DNA from 4 places in the Lysobacter gummosus genome. Region 1 is predicted to be linked to each of the others. Evidence: riboswitches for the same ligand, from Rfam matches in the RefSeq annotation. Region 1 holds a riboswitch; each other region holds the start of a gene.
What was found. A riboswitch is a leader RNA that binds a small molecule or an ion and turns the genes downstream of it on or off. The one in region 1 is predicted to bind cobalamin.

Region 1 (4,711 bases):
GGTTTTCACGGGCACGGACAGATCGTTCATCTCAAGCTCTCGGTCGGAGCCGGCCGCGCGGACGCGGCCGGGGTGGCGCGGTGACATCAGCGAAGGGGGCGGTAACGCAGCGTCAGCAGATAGTTGCGGCCGGGCTGATTGTAGAAGGCCGCGGTTTCGTAATGCCGGTCGAACAGGTTATTGGCCGATAACTGCAAGCTCCAGGCCGCGTCGAAGGCGTAGCCCAGGCGCAAGTCGGTCAGAGCATAGCCGCCCAGGCTGCGGGCGTTGGCCAGATCGTCGTAGCGCTGGCCGGCGGCGTAGACGCTGGCGCCGAAGGACACGGCGCGGGCGGCGCCCAACTCGAAGCGGCGGTCCAGGTCGATGCGTGCGCTGCGGCGCGCGCGGCGCGGCAGATAGTTGTCGTTGTAGCTGTTGCGGCTGTCGTTGCGCGCGTCCAGCCAGGTCGCGCTGGCGCGCAGGTCCCAGTCGGCCAGGCGCGTATCGAGCACCGCTTCCAGGCCGCGGATGCGGGCGCGATCGACGTTGCCGGGCACACCGCGCGATGCGTCGTAGGCGATCAGATCGTCGATCCGGGTCTGGTAGGCGTTGAGCGACCACACCTGCCGGCGTTCGCCGCCGAAGCTGCCGCGCAGCCCGAGCTCGAAGCTGCGCGAGGTTTCCGGGGAAAGCTCCGGATTGCCGTAACCGGGGAAGTACAGCTCGTTGAAGGTCGGCGCCTTGAACGCAGTGCCGTAGCTGGCGGTCAGGCGCATCGATTCGGTGAAATCCCAGCCCCACAGCACGCTGCCGGTGGTTTCCCCGCCGAACTGGCTGTCGTCGTCGCGGCGCAGGCTGGCCTGCAGCGCATGCGCGCCGAAGTCGCGCTGCCATTGGCCGAACGCGCCGCGCAGGATGCGATGGTCGCGCGCGTAGCGGGTGCTGCTTTCGATCTCGTCGCGCTGCCAATCGAAGCCGGCGGTCAGCAGATTCTGCCCGAGGCTGAAATCGCCCTGCACCGAACCCAACTGGCGCCGCGTATCGAAGGTGCTCGAATACTTGCCGTTCTTGTAGTTGTCGCTCAGATCGGCGCTGCGTCCGGCGTTGAGGCTCACGCTGACGCGGTCGTTGGGCTTGTAACGCAGCTTGGCGCCGGCCACTTGCTGCACCGCGTCGGTCTGATTGTTCTGGCTGCCGTCGTAGAGGTTGTTGCTCTGGGCGCGCAGCACGCGCGCCTCGGCGTCCCATTGTTCGCTGAAACGGTAGCCGCCCTGCACGGTCAGCGAGCTGTTGCGGTAGCCGTCGCGATCGGGCGAATTGGTGAAACAGCCCGCGCCGCCCGGCGAGGGCTTGCCGCGGCAGGCGTTGATGCCGTCGGTGTCTTCGTGCGCGGCGTTGATCGAATACCAGCCGCGCTCGCCCTTGCCGGCGACGCCGGCGGAGCCGCGATGGGTCTGGTTGCTGCCCAGCGACAGACTGAAGTTCGGCGCGAACGCGCCCTGCGGGCGGCGGGTGAAGATCTGGACCACGCCGCCGATGGCTTCGGAGCCGTACAGGCTGGAGAACGGGCCGCGCACGATTTCCACGCGTTCGATCTGTTCGACCGGAATGTCCTGCAGCGAGGCGCCGCCGCTGGTGGCCGAGCCGAGCTTGATGCCATCGACCAGCACCAGCACGTGATCGGATTCGGTGCCTCGCAGGAACAGCGAGGTGGATTTGCCCGCGCCGCCGTGGTTGGCCAGCGATGCGCCCGGCGTGCCGCGCAGCAGGTCCGGCAGCGAGGCCGGCTGCAGGCGCTCGATGTCGGCGCGATCGATCACCGTCACCGCGGCCAGGGTCGCGTCCTGGGTCTGGGCGGTACGGCTGGCGGTGACCACGACCTGGTCGATATCCACCGCGGTATCGGCGCTGGCGCCGAAGGCGGCGCCGGCCAGGGCGGCGCACAAGGCGGTATTCAGGGCAAGCCGCGCGGGGCGCGACGGAAATGCAACGGCAACTACAGACGCAATCACTGGCAGGTCTCCACGGCCGCGCCTCACCCGCGCGGTCCAGACTAGGTCGAGACACACGAAGAGCGGCAAGGGAGGCAGGCGCGAGCGCAGGATTCCCGAGACACGGCCCTCCGCCTGTCGGTTCGCGCTCCGGGCCGGTCTCCGGGCTCGCGAGCGGAAGCGATCGGTGCGAACACCCGATCGCGGTTCCCGTAACGCGCCTTCCCGTGCATCAGCACAGTGGCCAAGAGCGTTACGTTGACTCGCCTACCGTTGCGGGGGCAGCTCCGGCTTGAGCGTTCGGCATGAGCCGCGCGCCACCGGATTCCCGTTTCAATCGCCCGACTGTGTCGGCGATCACCTTGAGCGCGGGCATCTTAACAGTGCCGCCCGGTGGCGGCGCCAGGGTATGGGCCTCGATGAGGCACATGCGCGACCCCTCAGGCACATTTCAGACGCGTCTGATTCATTCGCGGGCGCAGTCCGTGGACGATGCACTCACCCGCCGCGACCCGATCCCGCCGATGAACGCCACCGACTTGCGCCTGAGCCCCGCCCCGAACGTCCGCAGCCTGATCCTCGGCGCGCAGTCGGGTATCGGCCGCGCCCTGTCGGCACGCCTGTCGCGCCGCCGCGGCCAGCTGACCCTGGCCTGCGCCGATCTGCAGCAGCTGGACGCCACCGCCGACACGCTGCGTCCGCTGGCCAAATCCAGTATCGACACCCATCAGGCGCAGTTGGACGACATCGACAGCCTGCGCCGCCTGTTCGAGCGCGCCGGCCGGATCGACCACCTGATCATCGCCGCCAGCGCCCCGGCGCCGGCCGGACCCTTGGCCGAACTGGACCTCGATCAGGCGCGGCAGGCGTTCGAACGCAAGCTGTGGGGCTCGATCCAGGCCGTGCAGCTGGCCCTGCCCTATCTCAGCGGCAACGGCAGCGTGACCCTGACCAGCGGCATCGTCGCGCGCAAGGCCACGCCCGGCGCGCTCGCCCGCACCGTGATCAACGCCGCGCTGGAAGCCAGCGTCAAAGTGCTGGCGCGCGAATTGGCGCCGCTGCGCGTCAACGCCATCAGCCCAGGCCTGACCGACAGCGACGGCTACCACGGCATGGAACCGTTCGCGCGCATGTCGGCGCTGGCGCGGGCCGGCGAGAAACTGCCGGTCGGCCGGGTCGGCCGCACGGACGAAATCGCTTCGGCCTATCTGTTCGCGATCGACAACGCCTACGTCACCGGCACGGTGATCGACGTCGATGGGGGCGCGCTGATCATCTGAGCCGCTCCGCGGCGCAGGTCGCCGCACCCTCTTCCGGACGCCGGGATCGCGATCGATGCGACCCGGCGTTTTTTTTGGAGCCGGGATCGGGATTCGGGATTGGCGGCGCTTCGGAGCGGCCCGGCGCCGAAACTGGGGCGTTTACCACTTTTTGGCTACTTGCGTTAGGCACAGCTTGGCCGCTTTATTGACCCGCTTGTTATAAGCGTGTTAAACCCGATTGCCATCGATGTCACCCCCACCAGGAGTCTTCATGCACGCCAGTCGCAAGCTCACCGGACCCCTTCACCCACTGGCCCTGGGCCTGCTGATCGCATTCGCCGCGCCCGCCGCCTTCGCTCAAGACGCCGCTCCGCAAGGCGATCCCAAAACCCTGGACCAGGTCATCGTGACCGGCACCCGCGTGTCCGACCGCACCGTCGCCGAATCGACCGCGCCGATCGACATCATCACGCCGGAAACCCTCGAAGCCAGCGGCACGGTCGAACTGGCCACCGCGCTGGCGCGCGCCCTGCCCTCGCTGAACTTCCCGCGCCCGGCCATCACCGACGGCACCGACGCGGTGCGCCCGGCGCAGTTGCGCGGGCTCGCGCCCGATCAGGTGCTGGTGCTGGTCAACGGCAAGCGCCGTCACACCACCGCGCTGATCAACCTCAACGGCAGCCAGGGCCGCGGCTCCTCGCCGGTGGACCTCAACGCCATTCCGATCGCCTCCATCGAGCGCGTGGAAGTGCTGCGCGACGGCGCCTCGGCGCAATACGGCTCCGACGCCATCGCCGGCGTGGTCAATATCGTGCTCAAGGGCAGCGATTCGGGCGGCAGCATCGCCGCGCGCTACGGCCAGTACAGCGCCGGCGACGGCGAGCAGTACCAGCTGTCGGGCGATGTCGGCCTCAAGCTCGGCGAAAACGGCAAGGTGCATCTGGCCGCGCAGGGCGGACATCAGGACCAGACCAACCGCGCGCGTCCGTTCCAGGGCGTGGTCGAACAGCGCTACGGCGATCCGGAGATCGACAGCGGCGCGGTGTCGTACAACGGCGAATACAAGCCGGCCGACTACCTGACCTTCTATTCCTTCGGCAGCTACAGCAAGCGCGATGTGCTTTCCAACGGCTATTTCCGCTTCGCCGGCGATGCGCGCAACATTCCGTCGATCTATCCCAACGGCTTCCTGCCGCAGATCCACAACATCAGCAAGGACCGCGCCGCGGTGGTCGGCCTGCGCACCGAGACCGCCGGCGGCACCCAGATCGATTTCAGCTACAACTACGGCCATAACGGCCTGACCTTCGACATCGAGCACACCCTCAACCGCAGCCTGGGCCCGACCTCGCCGACGCAGTTCTACGCCGGCGCGCTGGAAGTGACCCAGCACGTGTTGAACCTGGACTTCACCCGGCCGGTGGATTTCGGCTGGCAATACCCGGTGACCTTCGCCTGGGGCGCGGAATGGCGCGGCGA
Region 2 (4,711 bases), 2.0 Mb from region 1:
TCCAGGTCGCGGACCAGATCGCGCAAGGCGGCGAGGCTGTCGCGGGTCCAGGTGTTGGCCGGCGGATTGCTCAGCGTGACCACGGCGGTGTGGCCGTCGATTTCCAGCTTCAGGCCGGTGTAGACGGTGTCGGCAAGACTCATCGCAATTCCTCGTCGCTGTTGAGCAGATGGCGCGCGATGATCACGCGCATGATTTCGTTGGTGCCTTCCAGGATCTGGTGCACGCGGCAATCGCGCAGCAGGCGCTCGATCGGGTATTCGCGGATGTAGCCGTAGCCGCCGTGGATCTGCAGCGCGTCGTTGCACACGGCGAAGCCGGCATCGGTCGCGAAGCGCTTGGCCATCGCGCACCACACGGTGGCATCGCTGCTGCCGGCGTCGATCTTGCGCGCGGCGGTATGCACCATCTGCCGCGAGGCGATCAGTTGCGTGGCCATGTCGGCGAGCTTGAACTGCAGGGCCTGAAACTCGGCGAGTTTCTTCCCGAACTGGCGGCGTTCGCCCATGTAGCGGCGGGCCGCGTCCAAGGCGCCCTGGGCCGCGCCGAGCGAGCAACTGGCGATGTTGATGCGGCCGCCGTCGAGCCCCTTCATCGCGATCTTGAAGCCGTCGCCTTCGCGTCCGAGCAGATTGCGCGCCGGCACGCGCACGTTCTCGAAGCTGATGCCGCGCGTGGGCTGGCTGTTCCAGCCCATCTTTTCTTCCTTGCGGCCGTAGGCGATGCCGGCGCTGTCGGCGGCGACCGCGAACGCGCTGATGCCGCGCGCGCCATCGCCGCCGGTGCGCGCCATCACCACCAGCATGTCGGTGGCGCCGGCGCCGGAGATGAAAGCCTTCGCGCCGTTGAGCACGTAGTCCTCGCCGTCGCGCACGGCGCGGGTTTTCAGCGAGGCCGCATCCGATCCCGCGCCCGGTTCGGTCAGGCAATACGAGGCCAGACTGCGTCCGCTGGCCAGAGCCGGGCCCCACTGCTCGCGCACCACGTCGCTGGCATGCGCGGTCAGCATCCAGGTCGCCATGTTGTGGATGCTGATGAACGCCGCGGTGGACGGATCGACCGCGGCCAGTTCCTCGAACACGATCGCCGCGTCCAGCCGGCTCAAGCCCGAGCCGCCGGCGGCTTCGTCCACGTACAGCCCGCAAAAGCCGAGCTCGCCGGCCTGGGCGATGGCTTCGCGCGGAAAGATGCCTTGCGCGTCCCATTGCGCCGCATGCGGCGCCAACCGAGCCTGGGCGAAGTCGCGCGCCGCATCGCGGTACGCAGCCTGTTCTTCGCTCAGGCCGGTCGGCACCACCGACGCGGCCTGCCAGTCCATGACCGCGGCCATCACTTGAGACTGATCGTGGTGTTGACGCCGTGACCCAGGGTCTCGTCGTCGAACCAGCGCGCGGTGACGGTCTTGGTCTGGGTATAGAAGGTCACCACCTGCTTGCCGTACGGGCCCAGGTCGCCGAGCTTGGAGGCGCGCGAGCCGGTGAACGAGAACAGCGGCACCGGCACCGGAATCGGCACGTTGATGCCGACCTGGCCGACGTCGATCTCTTCCTGGAACCTGCGCGCGGCAGCGCCGGACTGGGTGAAGATCGCGGTGCCGTTGCCGTTGGGATTGGCGTTGATCAGCGCGATCGCCTCATCCAGCGTGTCCACGCCGAGGATCACCAGCACCGGTCCGAAAATTTCTTCCTGATAGATGCGCATGCCCGGTTCGACGCCGGAGAAGATCGTCGGGCCGACGAAATTGCCTTGCTGATACCCCGGCACCGCGGGATTGCGGCCGTCGAGTTCGAGCACCGCGCCCTGCTCCACGCCCGAGGCAATCAGGCCTTCGACGCGTTCGCGCGCGGCGCAGGAAATCACCGGACCCACGTCGGTGCCCGGCTCGGTGCCGGCGTTGACCTTGAGCGTGCGCGCCTTGGCGACCAGATCCGGAATCCACTGCCGCGCTTCGCCGACCAACACCGCGGTGGACGCGGCCATGCAACGCTGCCCGGCCGCGCCGAACGCGGCGCCGGCCATGGCGTTGAGGGTTTGCTCCTTGTTCGCGTCGGGCAGCACGATGGCGTGATTCTTCGCACCCATCATGCATTGCACGCGCTTGCCGGCGAGCGAGGCGCGGCGATACACGTGGGTGCCGACCTTGGTCGAACCGACGAACGACACCGCGCGGATATCGGCGTGATCGCAGATCGCGTTGACCACATCTTCGCCACCGTGGACGACGTTGAGCACGCCCTTGGGAACGCCGGCCTGCAGCGCCAGCTCGACCAGGCGCATGGTCACCAGCGGATCCTGTTCGGACGGCTTGAGCACGAAGGTGTTGCCGGTGGCGATGGCCATCGGGAACATCCACAGCGGAATCATCGCCGGGAAATTGAACGGCGTAATGCCCGCGCACACGCCCAGCGGTTGCAGCAAGGTGTAGGTATCGACGCCGCCGGCGACGTTGTTGGCCAACTCGCCCAGTTGCAGGTTGCCGATCGCCGCGGCGTGTTCGACCACTTCCAGGCCGCGGAACACGTCGCCTTCGGCGTCGGGCAAGGTCTTGCCCTGCTCGGAGGTCAGGATCGCGGCGAGCTCGCTCATGTGCTCGCGGATCAGCTGCTGATATTTCAGGAAGATGCGCGCACGCGCGCCGATCGGGGTCTTGCGCCAGGTCTTGAACGCGCGTGCGGCCGAAGCCACCGCCGCGTCCACTTCCTCGGCCGTGGCCATCGGTACGCGCGCCAGCACCGCCTGGGTGGCCGGATTGACGACGTCGCGCCACTGCGTGCTGCGGGATTCGACGAATTCGCCGTCGATCAAAAGCTTGACCGTCGCGACCTCGGTCGCAACGCGATGCATATCGTTCATGGTGGTCTCCGTATCGCACACCCGCGAAAGCGAGGGTTGCGGAGACGCGCGACAAGACGAAACGATGGCGAACGCACGCCGCATCGAATCAGCCCGTCAGGTTGCCCGCCGCAACACTCGAGGAGGACATCTCCCGATGTCCGCCACGGGCCGGTCTCCGGGCTTGCGAGCGATGCCGAAGCATCACCCCGACACCTTCCCGCGCGAGCGCAGTGGTCAACGTCGGGTGTTCTCGCCTACCGTTGCGGGGGCAGCGTCGGAATTGGACGATCACGTCCGCACCGACTTCCCGTTTCACCCTGCGCGCCGGTATGGACCGGCGTGCAAGGCACCTGTGGCGGGCGAAGTGTAGTGCTTGCGGCCCTGGGCGGACAAGCCGCATCGCGGCGGGCGCATTGCGCGCGTTCGTTCAGAGCGGACGCAAGCGCTGGATGCGGGCCGGCGTCAAGGCATCGACGCGGCTGCAATGGCGGTGGATTCACCACGCGGATCACAAAGCGATGCGATGACGTGCATCGCGGCTCAAACGCTAATATCGATGGTGATGCGTGCATTGCCGCATCGAATGTGCGCCTCGCGCCTGTTCATCGCCTCTCTGCGGCGCCAGATCGGCACCGCCATCGTCGCGATCATGCAGACGCCGATGGTTCGCGCGATGCGCTCAGCGCCGACTTCGTTTGAATCGCACGCATTGACGGTGCGCGCTTCAACGCCGTAACCGCACCGTCGACGGCAACGCGGCGAACAAACGAACAGTCGATGTCGTCGGTACTCGTGTATCAGGCCGCCCAGGTCAGCTCGCGCACGTCGCCAATTGCTGTTTCGCGTACCAGATCGCGCGACGCGCCTGGTCGTAGGCCATGTCGGCCGAACGCGGCAGCAACTGTTCGGCGCGGATCGGATCGACGCCGCTCGCCATCGCGCGTTCGATGCGTTGAAGTTCGTCCACGCGCACGATCGCCGGCGCCAGCAACTCGCGCAGCCGCTTGCGCTCGCAGCCGCCGTGGGCCGCTTCGACTTCGCCGATCGCCTGACGGATACGGCGGCTGGCCTCGCCCTGCAGGCCCGGCGCGGGCTCGAACGCGATCGGCGCGGCCTTGTAGGCATCGCCGGTGGCTTCGCTGCCCAGGTCCGAGGGCCGCTCGTGCAGCGCCGGATTGAACCGCACCGGCGGCGGCGGCCGCGCGCGTGCCTGCTGGATATCGCGCTTGAACGGCATCGCGTCGGCGATTTTCTGCAGCCGCTTGGTCGCCTTACCCAGCAAGGCCTTGCCGAGGGTGCCTTCGGTGGCCCAATCCGATTCGAATCCGGTCGGCGGCACGTCGATCGGATTGCGGCGTTCGAAGGTGTTCTTCGCGGCTACGAATTTGGGATCGTCCGGATCGCCCGGCGCGCGGCCGGGCGGCGCGCGCATCGGGTCGGCCTCCGGCAGCGCGACGCGGCCGTCGGCGTTGAATAGCCGGCTGGGGCGCGCGGGCGGTGGCGTGTTTGCCGCGGTTTGCTTGCGCGGCGTCGATGGCTGAGGCTGCACGGGACGGGGCGTGTTCGCGGCGACGCTCGCCGTTTGAGGCGCGTGCGGGCGGTCGCGTGGCATGGGCACGGGCACGAAGTCCGGTTCGCTCGGCGGCTCGACGGGCGGCGGCACGCGCTCGATCAGGACCACATCCAGGGCCGGTTGCGCCGGCGCCGGGGCCGGCACGTCCAGCAACAGCCAACCGGTGAACATCGTCACCGCGACGGCGATCAGCAAAGCGCTCGCATGCAGCAGGGCATCTTGCGGAGGAGCGGCTTTGTTCATTCATCCTTCGGGGGTGATGGCCTGAAACATGCGCCGGGCCGCAAGCATCGGAACGGGAAC
Region 3 (4,711 bases), 2.7 Mb from region 1:
CCGCCTTCCACTGCGGGTTCAAGCTGATCTGGTCCTGCACATACAAGGCCGCGTTGCGCAGGCGGCTGCGCGCGGCGGCTTCGGCGCGCGGATTGAAGGTCGGACGGTCGAGCACGGGGTTGAGCAGATCGATCGGCGTGGCGATGCCGCCGTAACTGGCCTGATCCTTGCGCTCGTAGCTCAGCTCGTTGCCGATCAGCAGACGGTGGCGCTCGCCTTCGTAGACCAGATCGGTCTGCGCGAACCAGGCCTGCTGGTCGCGGGCATTGCCGGCATGGCGTCGCGCCGACATCCAGCGGCCGTTGCGCAGGAACGGATTGCCGGTGATCAGGGTGTTGCGGCGGTCGAGCGTGTAATCGGTGCCGCGCAAGGTCACGCGCAGATCCAGCTGCGGCGTCAGCGCCTTGCTGTAGCTCGCGTTGAAGATATTGACGCGGGCGCGGCTGTAGTCGTCGTGGCGCGCATCGGCCGAGCCGTAATAGGTATCGATCGGAACGTCCACCGGGCGACCGAACAGGCTGGGAATGCCGAAGTCGGTAACGCGTTCGTCGCGCTGCGCGCTGGCCTGCAGCAGCAACTGGCCGCCGCCGAGTTCGAAGCGATACGACGGCGCGATCAGCCAGCGCTCGATGAAGCCCTGGTCGCGGAAAGTGTCCGAATCCTCGACCGCGCCGACCAGACGGCCGGCGCCGATGCCGAGCGGGCCGGTGACGTCGAACTCGCCGCGACGGCCGCCCTCGCTGTCGGCATACAGACGCAGCTTGCCCTGCGCGGTGTCCAGCGGCTGCTTGCTGACGCGATTGACCAGGCCGCCGGAAGAACCGCGGCCGAACAACATCGCCGCGGTGCCCTTGAGCACTTCGATGCGCTCGGTGTTGGCCAGATCGCGGAAGTACATCGCGTCGTCGCGCACGCCGTCGAGGTATTGGTCGGCCAGCGCGCTGAAGCCGCGGATCGCGACCTGATCGCGCTGGCCGTCGCCGTTGTTGAGCCCCACGCCGGGCACCAGCGACAGCATTTCGTTGAGCGAACGCCCGCCCTGCGCGTCGATCAGCGCGCGCGGCAGCACGGTGACGGCTTGCGGCACTTCGATCAGCGCGGTGTCGGTCTTGGTCGCGCTGGAACTGCGCTGGGCGCCGAACTTGGGAGCGGCGACGCCGCGGACCTGGATCTGGTCGAGTTCGTGGACCTGGGCGCCGGCGTCGGCCGCGTCGTCGGCGTGGGCGGCCAGGGAGAACAGGCACAAGGGCAACAGGGCCAGCGCGAGACGCGCCGGCGCCAGCCGGGAGAGCGGAGAGGCGGACATCGGTAAAACTCCTGCGAGGCTTTTGGCTCGAGCCCCACAGGCGCTCTGGCTATACAGGCGGGGATTTTCCGGTGCTGAGACGGCGATCGCAAGTGCGCGGCGCACTCAAGGCCGCGGCGCGGCCGTGTCGGGCGATCGGCGAACGGGCCGTTTTCGCCGGGTTTGCGCCGATTATTCCCCCGGCGCGGACGCGGATTTCTTCTTCGCCAGGCGCTTGGATTCGCTCTTCGACAAGGCCTCGTTGGAGGCCTGCGCGGCGTCCGCGGCCTGCGCTTCTTCGGTGGGGAACAACTCCGGCAGATCGCGCGCGTACAGATCGGCCGGGCTGTCGGACGGGCAGGCCTTGTCCGGGAAACCGAACTGTCCCTGCAGAGCGTTGGCGCACTGAGGCATGGATTCGAAGTTCTTGCCGGTGGCCATGCATTGCGCGTCGAAGGCGCGGCGGAAGGCGTCGCGGCGGCGGACGAAGTCCTCGCCGCACTTGCGGGTCAGGCGGATGCGGTCCAGATCGTCCTGGGCGGCGTTGGTGCCGTCCAAGCCGTATTGCTTGAGTTCGTCCGGGGTCAGGATGCGCAGGTCGCGGTTGGCGATGGTCATCATCAGGTCCGACACCGCGGTGGCCACGCCGTTGCGCTCCAGGTAGTCGCGCACCTGCTGATTGATCGCGCGCAGTTCGCGGCTGAGCTCGGCGCGCGAGGTCGCGGTGGAGCGGTCGCGCATCAGCCGGTGGATGCCGACCTTGCCCTCGACCGAGCGCGTATCGCCCGCGGCCAGCACCAGCACGCAGGCGCTGTGGCAGACCGAGTCCTCGCGCACCCAGATCGCCCAGCCCGATTCGGCGATCGAATCGCCAGCGCGGATCGCTTCTTCGACGTGACCGCCGCTGGAGTCGATATCCAGGATGCGGGTCTGGATTTCCATGCGCGTGGCCATCGCCGAGACCCGCTGCACCAGCGCGGTGAAGCCGGCGCCGATCTTGCCCTGATAACGCAGCCGCACCACCCCGCGCGCCTGGCACGGCGACAGCGCATCGACCAGGCTGAAGAACTCCAGCGAGGTCAGCCGCTGGCCTTCGCCGAATTGCGGGTAGTCGTATTCGCAGCTGATCCGGGCGACGCCGCCGTCGAGTTTGGCCGGCGGCCAATAGGTGCCCTTGAGGATGTCCTCTTCGCTCGGCGGCACCGGCGCGACCTTGGGCATCTCGTTCTGGCTGCCCAGGGTGACCGACTCGTCCTGCGCCGGCGCCGGCGGATCCTTCGCGCACGCCGTCAGGACCAGCGCGCACAGCAACGATGCGAGCAGGCCAGCCAGTAACGGGGTCCTTTCGAAAAACATGTTCCACCCACCGGATTCGGGATCGCGCGGGACCGTCCTGGTCCGCGCCGTGCGCGTAGCGCCTGTGCAAACGTTAGCCCCAGCCTTCGCCAAGCTCAACGGCGGCGTGAGGCGCGGCGTCACGGCTATCAGGGTGAGGTCATCTTCGTCGGCGGCGGATGAACGCCAGCCGCCGGAAACCGCGCCGGGCGCGTGCCGCCGCGCAGGGGCCATAAACCGCAAACAACCGGTGCCGCCGGGTTTTTTGCAGGAGGGGCTTCAGCCCCGATGCTTTTCGATCCGTTCACCGCGATCTGAGCCAAAAGCATCGGGGCTGAAGCCCCTCCTACAAAAGACTTCGTGCTTCGGCCTGCCGGGAGTCGCCGATTGACTTCGCCCCGCCCCCTGCGTACCTTGGCGCCGTTACGGTGAACATCGCTTCATAAAGATAGAGCGATGGGACACGCCATCGACGGCCTCGCGCCGGCGACGGCCAGAGGGAATCCGGTTCGAATCCGGAGCTGCCCCGCAGCGGTATGGGAAACGAACGGGCCATGGCACTGGGCGATATGCCCGGGAAGCGGCCTCAGTAGGAAAAAGCGAGGGGTAGAGTTCAGAGGAGTGAGAAACGAGTAAAAGCATCGGCTTCGACTCGTTTCTCACTCCTCTGAACTCTACTTCCCGCTCCAAGTCCCGAGCCCGAAGACCTGCCGCGACCGGAAGGTTCGCCTTCCGTCCGACTCCGGCCCGCGTGGCGCCGGACGGCGTGCCCGCACGCCGTCCGCGCGGCGCGGATCGGTTCGCCCGCGGGGGCGAAGGTCGAAGCCAAGGTTCGCGATGGAGTCCGGCGCTTACGCGTGCGGGCCGGCGTGGCCGTGGTTTCCTTCGTTGCCCTGCGTCATGCCCACGCATCGCAGGTACTCATCATGATCAGCGTCACCCCTCTCGGCTTCCCGCGCATCGGCGCGCGGCGCGAGCTGAAACAAGCTTTGGAATCGTTCTGGAAAGGCGACAGCGACGCGCAATCGCTGCACGCCACCGCCGCCGCCCTGCGCGAACGCCATTGGCGGCTCGCGCGCGAGGCCGGCGCCGACATCGTGCCGGTCAACGACTTCTCGCTCTACGACCACGTGCTCGACACCACCGTGCTGTTCGACGCGATTCCCGCCTCGCACCGCGCCGCGTTCGACGAAGACCCGCTGACCGGTTACTTCGCCCTCGCCCGCGGCCTGCAGGACGGTCGCCGCGATCTGCGCGCGCTGGAAATGACCAAGTGGTTCGACACCAACTACCACTACCTGGTGCCGCAGTTCGAGGCCAACCAGCGCTTCGCCCTGCGCGGCGACAAGCCGCTGGCCGAACTGGCGCAGGCGCAGGCCCTGGGCCTTGAGGCGCGTCCCGTGCTGCTGGGCCCGGTGTCGCTGCTCAAGCTGGGCAAGCGCATCGATGGCGGCGATCCGCGCGAACTGCTCGACAACCTGTTGCCCGCCTACGCCGAGTTGCTGTCCAAGCTCAAGGCCGCCGGCGCGCAGTGGGTGCAGATCGACGAACCGGCGCTGGTGCTGGACCTGGACGACGCCGACCGCGCCGCCTACCGCCGCGCCTACGCCGCGCTGGCCGAAGTCGATGCACCGCAGCGCCTTTTGACCACCTACTTCGGCGCGCTCGGCGACAACGCCGCGCTGGCCGCGCAGTTGCCGGTGGAAGGCCTGCACCTGGATCTGGTGCGCGCGCCGCAGCAACTGGAAAGCGTGCTGCCGCTGTTGCCGGAAGATCGCGCGCTGAGCCTGGGCGTGGTGGACGGCCGCAACATCTGGCGAGCCGATCTCGACGCCGCGCTGAGCCTGGCCCGCCGCGCCGGCGCGCGGGCGAAATGGCTGGCGCCGTCGTGTTCGCTGCTGCACGTGCCGGCCGATCTGGACCTGGAAAAGAAGCTGCCGACGCCGCTCAAGCATTGGATGGCCTACGCCAGGCAGAAGATCGAAGAACTGCGCCTGCTCGCCGACGCCCTGGCCGGCAACGCCGACGCCGAACGCGACCTGGCCGCGGCCGCGAGCGCGCGCGCCGCGCGCCTGGCTTCGCCGCTGCTGC
Region 4 (4,711 bases), 2.7 Mb from region 1:
TGCAGCGCTTCCTCGTACAGCTGCCGCGACAGGTACATGCGCGCTTCGGGCGCGTTGATGTGCTGATACAGGTTCAGCACCAGATTGTTCGACACGATGCTGTCGCCGGTGGCGAAGAACGCGACCAGCCGCTCGACCAGATGCCGTTCGGCCGGGCCGAACTTGTGCTTGAGATCGTTCACGTCCTGCGAGAAATCCACTTCCTCGACGGTCCAGGTGTTGCGGATCGCGTCGCGGTACATCTCGTAGAAATGCGGGTAGCGCATCGGCCGCAGGGTGAGGTCGAAACCGGGATCGAGGAGGAGGCGGGTTGAATCGGTGGACATGGCAATTCCTTGGATGTTGCTTCCCTTCTCCCGCTGGCGGGAGAAGGTGCCCGGAGGGCGGATGAGGGCGCGCGAGGGTCGGCGACGACGCGAGCTAGATGGTGCGTTTGCCCTCACCCCGGCCCTCTCCCGCGCAGCGGGAGAGGGAGCAGAGCGTGTTACTGGCAGGCTTCGCAGGACTCGGGATTTTCCAGCGAGCACGCGATCGCCTCGCTGGCGGTGAACTCCACCGGCACCAACTCAGGCTTCGGCGCGCTGGTCGCCGGCGCGCTCACCGTGGTCTTGGCGATCTTGGTGGCCGGACGCGAGCGCAGGTAATACGTCGTCTTCAAGCCCTTCTTCCACGCGTACATGTACATCGAGCTGAGCTGGCCGATGTTCGGGCTTTCGATGAACAGGTTCAGCGACTGGCTCTGGTCGATGTACGCGCCGCGCTCGGCGGCCATGTCGATCAGCGAACGCATCGGCAGTTCCCACGCGGTGCGGTAGACCTGGCGCAGCGTCTCGGGCACTTCGGTCACCGACTGGATCGAACCTTCGGCCATCTTGATGCGGTCGCGCATCTCGGCGGTCCACATGCCGAGCTTCTTGAGTTCTTCCACGAGGTACTTGTTGACTACCAGGAAGTCGCCCGACAGCGTCTCGCGCTTGAACAGGTTCGACACCTGCGGCTCGATGCACTCGTAGCAGCCGGCGATGGAGGCGATGGTCGCGGTCGGCGCGATCGCGATCAGCAGCGAGTTGCGCAGGCCGTGCTCGGCGATGCGCTTGCGCAGCGCGTCCCAGCGCTCGGGCTGCGACGGGGTCACGCCCCAGGCTTCGAACTGCAGCTCGCCGACCGAAGCGCGGGTGTCGTCGAAGGACGGGTGCTTGCCGTGTTCCATCGCCAGCTCGTTCGACGCCGACAGCGCGTGGAAATAGATGGCCTCGGCGATTTCCTGCGCGAGCTTGCGCGCCGGCTCGGAGTCGAACGGCATGCGCAGCTTGAAGAACACATCCTGCAGGCCCATTGAGCCCAGGCCGACCGGACGCCACTTCAGATTGGCGCGGCGGGCGGTTTCGATCGGATAGAAGTTCAGATCGATCACGCGGTCGAGCTGGCGCACGGCCAGGCGCACGGTCTCGGCGAGCTTGTCGAAATCGAACGCGCCCTTGCCGTCCTCAAACAGCTCCACGTGATGGGAGAGATTGATCGAGCCCAGGTTGCACACCGCGGTCTCGTCCTGCGAGGTGACTTCCAGGATCTCGGTGCACAGGTTCGACAGATGGATGACGTTGCCGTCGCGCAGGGTCTGGTTGGACGCACGGTTGGACTTGTCCTTGAAGTTCATCCAGCCGTTGCCGGTCTGCGCCAGGGTGCGCATCATCCGGCCGTAGATGTCGCGCGCCTTGACCTTTTTCGCGGCCAGGCCGGCGGCTTCGGCGGCGTGGTAGGCGCGGTCGAAGGCTTCGCCCCACAGGTCGGTCAGCTGCGGCACCTTGGACGGATCGAACAGCGACCAGTCGGCGTCGGCCTCGACACGGCGCATGAATTCGTCCGGAATCCAGTTGGCCAGATTGAGGTTGTGCGTGCGGCGCGCTTCGTCGCCGGTGTTGTCGCGCAGTTCCAGGAACTCTTCCACGTCGGCGTGCCACGGCTCCAGGTACACGCAGGCCGCGCCCTTGCGCTTGCCGCCCTGGTTGACCGCCGCGACCGACGCGTCGAGCGTCTTCAGCCACGGCACGATGCCGTTGCTCAGGCCGTTGGTGGAACGGATCAGCGAGCCGCGCGAACGGATGCGTGTGTAGCTCAGGCCGATGCCGCCGCTGAACTTGCTGAGCTTGGCCACGTCCATGTAGCGCTTGTAGATCGCTTCCAGCGAGTCGTCGGGCGAATCGAGCAGGAAGCAGCTCGACAGCTGCTCGTGCGTGGTGCCGGCGTTGAACAGGGTCGGCGAGGACGGGATGTAGTCCAGCTGCGCCATGCGGCGGTACAGCGCCAGCGCGTCGCTGACGTCTTCGCTGAGCGCGCAGGCGATGCGCAGGAAGAATTGCTGCGGGGTCTCGATGACGGTGCGCGCGGTCGGGTGGCGCAGCAGGTAGCGGTCGTACAAGGTGCGCAGGCCGAAGTAATCGAACTTGGCGTCGAGGCTGCGGTCGATCGCGTCGTTGAGCTTGCGCGCGTTGGCCTGGACGAAGGTCACCAGGCGCTCGTTGATCAGGCCCAGCTCATGGCCGCGCTGGATCGACTGCGAGAACGCATGGATTTCGATGCCGGCGACTTCTTTCTCGATCACGCCGGCGAGCAGGCGCGCGGCGAGGCGGCCGTATTCGGGTTCTTCCGCGGTCAGCAGGGCGGCGGTGCGGATCGACAGTTCGTCGAGTTCCTGCGTGGTCGCGCCGTCGTACAGGCCGGAGATGGTGCGGGTGGCCACGCGCATCGGATCGATCGCGTAGAGGTTCTCGCCGCTGCGGGTCACCGCGCGCACGATCTTGTTCAGATCGACCGGTTCGCGGCGACCGTTGCGCTTGGTCACGCTCATGGTCAGGTTGGCCGCGGGCGGGGTCAGGGCGAAGCCGGGCGCGTCTTGCGCGGTACGGGCTGCGGCCGGCTTGGCGGCGGCGTTGGAAGTGGCGGCGGCGTCCGTGGCGGGGGCGAGGGACGGATCGGATGCGAGTGTGGTCATGGCATTACTCCGGGGCGTGGGTGCACGGTGCGGAGAACGCGGACGCGCCGGCGACGACGGACCGCGCGCGCGGTGTCATCGGTGGCGCGGCCGTGCCCCCGCGGGCGCAGAGCTTGGGAGTGTGTCGGCTGGGTGTCGCGCGGCCCGAGACGCGAGGTCCGGGACGGTCCGCTCGGCGCTGCGCGCCGGAACGGACGGGCGCGACGGAGGTCCGTCGTGCCGCGACACCGGCCGTCTTCCCCCGAAGACTCCTGTGGGCCGGTACCGCGCGGTTGTGCGACGCGCGGCTGTCGGCAGGTCTTCGGGCTCGGGACTCGGAGCGAGAAACGGGCAAAGAGAAGTGAGCGCTACGGGGTGACCCGGTTCTCACTTTTCTTCGCCCGCTTCTCGTTCCTCCTACCGGGGTCGCTTCCCAGGCATACCGCCCAGTGCCATGACCCGTTCGTTTCCCATACCGCTGCGGGGCAGCGCCGGCTTCGGACCCCGCCGCGAGTGCTCGCGGTCGCGTCCCTACCGACTTCCCTTTTCAGCCGATCGCAAGATCGGCACCGACGGGCACAACATAGTGTGGTTATGCGATTTCGTCAACGCGATATGTGGTGAATGAATCGTGTATATAGCGAGTGAAGGCGACGCTTCCATACGCCGCGCCTTGGTGTAACGTGCCCGCCATAAGGAACGGGGAACTGTGATGGAAGCACTGATTGTCTTGCTGGTACTGGCTTTGCTGTTGGTGCCGGTGCTGCTCATCGTCGCCCTGGTCCAGATCTCCGGGCTCAAGTCCCGGGTGTCGGGCCTGGAACGGACCCTGGCACAGCTTCGTGCGTCCGCAGCCGCTCCGCCGGCACCGCGCGGCCGCGAGGACGAAACCCTGGCCGAGCGCATCGAGCGCATCGATCGTGAAGCGCTGCCGCAGACGCCGGCGCGCCCGATCGCCAGCGCCGCGCCGCCCGCCGCGACTGCGCCGCAGACTCCGCCGCCGTTCCCGGCCACGCCGCCGTCCGTGCCGCCGCCGTTGCCGCCGCGACCGGCCGCCGCGGCGGCCTCGCCCATGCCGCTTCGCGCGCCCGTCGCGCCGACGCCACGCGCACCGCGTGCGCCGTCGCCGCCGGACATCTTCACTCTCGGCGCGCGCTGGGTCCGGCGTTGGTTCACCGAGGGCAACGTGCCGGTCAAGGTCGGCATGCTGGTGTTGCTCGCCGGCGTCGCCGCGTTGCTGAAGTACGCCAGCGACCAGGGCTGGATGCACGTGCCGATGGAGTTCCGTCTCGCCGGCATCGCCGTCGCGGCGATGGGCGGGCTGGTGTTCGGCTGGCAGCAGCGCGAGCGCAAGCGCGTGTTCGCGCTGAGCCTGCAGGGCGGGGCGATCGGCGTGCTGCTGCTGGTGGTGTTCGCCGCGTTCAAGCTCTACGGCCTGATCCCGGCCGGCGCGGCGTTCGCGATCAGCGTGGTGCTGGTCGCCGGCACCGGCGTGCTGTCGGTCAAGCAGAACGCGCTGGCGCTGGCGGTGTTCGCGATCCTGGCCGGCTTCCTCGCGCCGATCTGGCTGTCCACCGGTTCGGGCAACCACGTCGCCTTGTTCGGTTACTACGCGGTGCTCAACGCTGGCATCTTCGCGATCGCGTGGTGGCGTCCGTGGCGGGTGCTGAATCTGATCGGCTTCGCTTTCACCTGGGGCATCGGCACCTTGTGGGGCGTGCTGAAGTACCGGCCGGAGCA

Region 2: another riboswitch for cobalamin. It lies ahead of LG3211_RS10265 (CoA-acylating methylmalonate-semialdehyde dehydrogenase); the one in region 1 lies ahead of btuB (TonB-dependent vitamin B12 receptor).
Region 3: another riboswitch for cobalamin. It lies ahead of metE (5-methyltetrahydropteroyltriglutamate--homocysteine S-methyltransferase); the one in region 1 lies ahead of btuB (TonB-dependent vitamin B12 receptor).
Region 4: another riboswitch for cobalamin. It lies ahead of LG3211_RS04560 (ribonucleoside-diphosphate reductase subunit alpha); the one in region 1 lies ahead of btuB (TonB-dependent vitamin B12 receptor).

What each region holds. Positions count from the first base shown of each region.
Region 1 is NZ_CP011131.1:4,509,037-4,513,747, forward strand. It holds gene LG3211_RS18260 (hypothetical protein) at 1-30, opposite strand, end outside; gene btuB (TonB-dependent vitamin B12 receptor) at 87-1,997, opposite strand; cobalamin riboswitch at 2,107-2,350, opposite strand; gene LG3211_RS18270 (SDR family oxidoreductase) at 2,495-3,250, shown strand; gene LG3211_RS18275 (TonB-dependent receptor plug domain-containing protein) at 3,504-4,711, shown strand, end outside.
Region 2 is NZ_CP011131.1:2,467,265-2,471,975, reverse strand. It holds gene LG3211_RS10275 (enoyl-CoA hydratase) at 1-143, opposite strand, end outside; gene LG3211_RS10270 (acyl-CoA dehydrogenase family protein) at 140-1,318, opposite strand; gene LG3211_RS10265 (CoA-acylating methylmalonate-semialdehyde dehydrogenase) at 1,330-2,844, opposite strand; cobalamin riboswitch at 2,985-3,204, opposite strand; gene LG3211_RS25600 (hypothetical protein) at 3,209-3,571, shown strand; gene LG3211_RS25595 (hypothetical protein) at 3,647-4,651, opposite strand.
Region 3 is NZ_CP011131.1:1,113,175-1,117,885, reverse strand. It holds gene LG3211_RS04535 (TonB-dependent receptor) at 1-1,306, opposite strand, end outside; gene LG3211_RS04530 (COG3904 family protein) at 1,478-2,641, opposite strand; gene LG3211_RS27390 (DUF6053 domain-containing protein) at 2,770-2,949, opposite strand; cobalamin riboswitch at 3,077-3,349, shown strand; gene metE (5-methyltetrahydropteroyltriglutamate--homocysteine S-methyltransferase) at 3,547-4,711, shown strand, end outside.
Region 4 is NZ_CP011131.1:1,121,938-1,126,648, forward strand. It holds gene LG3211_RS04555 (ribonucleotide-diphosphate reductase subunit beta) at 1-326, opposite strand, end outside; gene LG3211_RS04560 (ribonucleoside-diphosphate reductase subunit alpha) at 485-2,848, opposite strand; cobalamin riboswitch at 3,268-3,560, opposite strand; gene LG3211_RS04565 (DUF2339 domain-containing protein) at 3,684-4,711, shown strand, end outside.